DNA from 2 places in the Sinorhizobium sp. RAC02 genome. Region 1 is predicted to be linked to the other one. Evidence: predicted binding sites of a transcription regulator. Region 1 holds the regulator's gene; the other holds the start of a gene.
What was found. Region 1 encodes LexA, which represses DNA repair genes until DNA is damaged. Its sites were predicted from a motif close to TGTTCNNNNTGTGTTCNG; they were not measured.

Region 1 (2,201 bases):
CGCACTTAGAAGAGAAATATCGGCAATCGACACTGGCTACTCCGCGACGGCGGGAAAGCGGTTCGGGCCCGAAAACGCCCCGCCCGCTCCTTCATTTGCGCTTCCTAGTATCGGCCGAAGCCCTCTCCTGCCAATCACCTTTTGGAGAACGCGGCAAAATGCAGCAAAAGCTGTTTTTCATCGCATTTTCCGGGTTGACCCGGCAAATCCTCCTGCCTATGTTCCGCGCACTTCCGCGGGGCGTCTTCGCACCGCCTGGGAGCGTGTAGCTCAGCCGGTAGAGCAACTGACTTTTAATCAGTAGGTCCAGGGTTCGAATCCCTGCGCGCTCACCACTCGAACCCTTGACCCCCAGGCTTTTGCAGTATTTTCGAGCCTGCCGCATGGGGTGAAAAAAGTCCCAAGTAATCCCGCGAAGACCAAGGCTTCGACCGGCTCGCATTTCGCAAGAGATGCGCTAGGTTGTGGCGTCGCCTTCCGCGGCCGAGAACAAAGGGCAAGAAGCGCCGAAGGCGTTCAATTACTCAGCGCACTGCCTGTCATAACGCTTCTGTAGGTGCGGGCCTCTTGCAGAACACATATGGAACAGATAGTGTATGTTCTATATTTGTTTCGCGATTCTGGGGTGGACGGCGATGTTGACACGTAAGCAACAGGAACTTCTCTTGTTCATCCATGAACGGATGAAGGAATCCGGCATACCGCCGTCGTTCGATGAAATGAAGGATGCTCTGGATCTCGCCTCGAAATCGGGTATTCACCGGCTCATCACGGCGCTTGAAGAGCGTGGCTTCATCCGGCGATTGCCAAACCGCGCCCGCGCCCTAGAAGTGATCAAACTTCCGGAGGCCTATTCGCCCAGCCTTCAGCCGCGGCGCGGTTTCTCCCCATCGGTCATCGAAGGAAGCCTTGGCAAGCAGCCGGTGCCGGCCGCTCCGCCCCAGCGGACGTCGAGCCAGGCAGACATGCCCTCCTCCGTTTCCGTGCCGGTCATGGGACGCATCGCCGCGGGTGTGCCCATCTCGGCGATCCAGAACAATACCCATGAAATCACCGTGCCGGCCGAAATGATCGGTGGCGGGGAGCATTATGCGCTGGAGGTCAAGGGCGATTCGATGATCGAGGCCGGCATCCTCGACGGTGACACCGTCATCATTCGCAATGCGAACACTGCCAATCCCGGTGAAATCGTCGTGGCGCTGGTCGATGACGAGGAAGCGACGCTGAAGCGCTTCCGCCGCAAGGGCGCATCCATCGCGCTTGAGGCCGCCAATCCGGCCTATGAAACCCGTATTTTCGGACCGGACCGCGTCAAGATTCAGGGCAAGCTCGTCGGGCTTATTCGCCGCTACCATTAAAGCGTGTCGCGTAAACGCGTGCGGCGGTTTAGCAATAACGCCTGCAAAACATCGAGAAACCAAGGCTTGGGGAGTGAACTTGAGAGATCACGACGCGCTGTCATCCGCTCGCTTCATAGGTACCACTACGCCAATCATAGGTGCGGTGTCGTGACCAGGGGCGATGAAGCGTTTCAACAGCCGGGGTGAAAAGGGCGTCGGAGAGGGCAGAGTTTGCGGGATCGGCCGCCGGCTGGATTTCCAGGGCGCCGGTTTGCCTCAGATGGCGAACCGTGATGAGGCGTGCACCTGAACGGCAAGCTTCCAAACGGATTGCGACGGGCACGATGACGAGGTCTGCACCGTCGCAGGCCGTACCGAGGAAGGCGAGGTCCTCCAGCGCCACGATGCGCCAACCGCTGGGGGAAATGGCGGCACAGAAGGCTTTTGTCTCGCAGATGAAGCTGTCGTGAGTGCGGGCTGTATCGAATGCTGCGGCCATGGCCGCCTTGGCCTTCTGTCGGTCGGCTTCGCGGCGGGGTCGTTTCTGCCTGGCCGTAGTGGCAGGGTCCTCCTTCTCGATGTTGACTGTCAGGCCGCTCGTCTTGCGTAGCTCGGGTTTCAGCAGTGTTTCGAGGCGAAGGGCGCGCCGCCATTGCGCATAGATGAAATCCGGTGGCCGTGCGCGGTTGGTCGCTGCTTTCTCGCCACGCAGAATGGCGACCAGGCGGCCATCTTCCGACACGAGAATCTCCGGCCTTGTGCCTCCAGCGGGCCAGCAGGCGACAAGGATTCCGACGACGACGAGAAGCGTGCCGGCATGGCGCAGTCGGGTGCGCAGGAGGCAGACGAGGCCGCTGCCGA
Region 2 (2,201 bases), 650 kb from region 1:
CGCCGCCTGCAGCGCCTGGCCCGCCGGCATTACAAGCGACAGCCCCTTGGCGATCGCGACATAGGGAAGATCGACGAGACGCGACCAGGGGGAAAGATAGGGTTCCGGCATCGCGATGAAAGGCAGCGTCGGATCGTACCAACTCCCTTTTTCCGACAGCAGGAACCGGATCTGCAATTCGCGAAGCCGGTCATCGACATCGACATTGAAGAGGCTGCCGTCCGCAAAATCCATGAGCACGATCAGAAGGCTGGTAGCAAAGACGACACCGAAGGATCGCATCGCGGAGGCGGCATCCAGCGTGCCGGCCCCAATTTCCGCTTCGGAAACACTCTCCGCCATCGCCTTGCCCCGCATCTCTTGCGATCCGGACGATAGGGTGGGTCCGCTTAAAATTGCGTTGCCAGCTCCGCGTCCTCCCGCCGTTGCCTGATGCAACGACGCCTTCGCAGAGACCCAGACCCGGGCAAGGCTAGCCGGCCTGCCCCATGCCCAGGTCCCCCTCGGTGCAGCGCGACTTCGTTGGCGATGAACCATCGATCAAGTTCTCAAGCTTACCCTCGCCCGCTGCAAGGCCGATCGTCAGGCCGACAATGAGGGTCTTGTCGCCAGCCTTGCGGCAGCTGAGCCGCACCCGTTCGCCGGCGCCTCGGCCAAAGGCCTGGTCGAAAGCGGCGCGGACGTCCGTAAGCGACAGGGTTCCGCCGGCCTTTTGCGTAAACAGCGCCCGCACCGGAGAGGCATTCAGTTGATCCATGAGGTCCAGCGAACGGCTGTAATACACCTCTGCCGAGGCGGCGACGCAGCTGCCGCTCCTCAGCCATTGCTGACGGTCGAGGCCAAGGCGTGCGGCAGGCATGGCCGCGAGCAGGCGCTCTTTGGTGCCTGACGCGAGCACGATCTCCGGCAGATCCGTCCATTTGCCCTTTCGCGCCTTTTGCTTGAGGTCGGCTTCGATACCGCAATAGCTCTTGCGCACCTGGAAGCGGCTGAGCAGCGAAAGCTGCCGGGCAGCCGGCGAGGTCGCCGAAAAATCCGCACAGCCGCGGCTCTTCGGTCGCGCCGCGCAATAGCCGGGCAGCCAACTGACGGCGAGGACTTCCCGTTGGCCGCCACCAGCGGGCGCAGACTGGGCGACGGCAAGGCCAACTCCTCCGACGAGGCAGGAGAGACACATGACGCAAAGGAACAAAACGGTGTTGAAAGTCAGTGCAGCATTCGTCTTCATGACCAGCCTCCGCACGAGAACAAAACAAGATCATATGCAACCAAAAATCAGGAAAATGCAACCAGGAATCTGAAAAATCGCGAAAAACGGGAGGCGCACAAAAAATACACGTCGCATCCCATTGTCTTTGCACGGCAAATCGCGTTGACCTTTTGGAAACGGGAGGAACAGCCGTGTTTTCAGAGGCCGAAACGCTCAAAAGCCCGAGCGGGGCGACGCTTGCGCTGCGACACGAAGCCGCCCGCGGCGAGGCACGCGGCATCCTCCTCATCAGCCATGGCCTTGCCGAGCACAGCGCACGGTACGCCCGTTTTGCCGCGCAAATGGCATCGCAAGGTTTTCACGTCTATGCGCATGACCATCGCGGCCATGGCTTCACCACAGCGCCGGATGCACCCCTCGGGCAGTTTGCCCCACGCGACGGCGTGAGCCGTGTCCTCGCCGACATGCGCACGGTGCGCGACCATGCGGTCAGCCGGCATTCGGGTCTGCCCGTCGTGCTCTTCGGCCATTCTATGGGCGGGTTGTTTGCCCTCGCCTTCGCCGAGGCCCATCCGAGCGCTATCGACGGGCTCGCCGTCTGGAACTCGAACCTGGAACCGGGACTGGCGGGACGCCTCGCGCAAACCGTGCTGGCGGCGGAGCGCATGCTGAAAGGCTCGGACGTTCCCAGCGGCGTGCTACCGCGCCTTACCTTCGATACCTGGGGCAAATCCATCACCGGGCGACGCACGACGTTCGATTGGCTGTCGCACGACCCCGCCGAAGTCGATGCCTATATTGCCGATCCGCTCTGCGGCTTCGACGTCAATGTCTCGATGTGGATCGATATCTTCGCCGTCACCTTCTACGATGCCTCCGCCGCCGGGCTCGCCCGTCTCCCCAAGCGACTGCCGATCCACCTCGTCGGCGGCGCCGAGGATCCCGCGACCGATCTCGGGCGCGCAACCCTGGCTTTTGCGGAGCGGCTGAA

Region 2: the regulator LexA is predicted to act here: its motif matches at 1,244-1,261, upstream of BSY16_RS02940 (ribonuclease T2 family protein).

Annotation. Positions count from the first base shown of each region.
Region 1 covers NZ_CP016450.1:1,273,831-1,276,031, reverse strand. The annotation lists gene BSY16_RS06055 (cytochrome c biogenesis CcdA family protein) at 1-33, opposite strand, end outside; tRNA gene BSY16_RS06050 (tRNA-Lys) at 260-335, shown strand; gene lexA (transcriptional repressor LexA) at 636-1,358, shown strand; gene BSY16_RS06040 (ComEC/Rec2 family competence protein) at 1,459-2,201, opposite strand, start outside.
Region 2 covers NZ_CP016450.1:625,769-627,969, reverse strand. The annotation lists gene BSY16_RS02945 (hypothetical protein) at 1-357, opposite strand, end outside; gene BSY16_RS02940 (ribonuclease T2 family protein) at 473-1,228, opposite strand; gene BSY16_RS02935 (alpha/beta hydrolase) at 1,402-2,201, shown strand, end outside.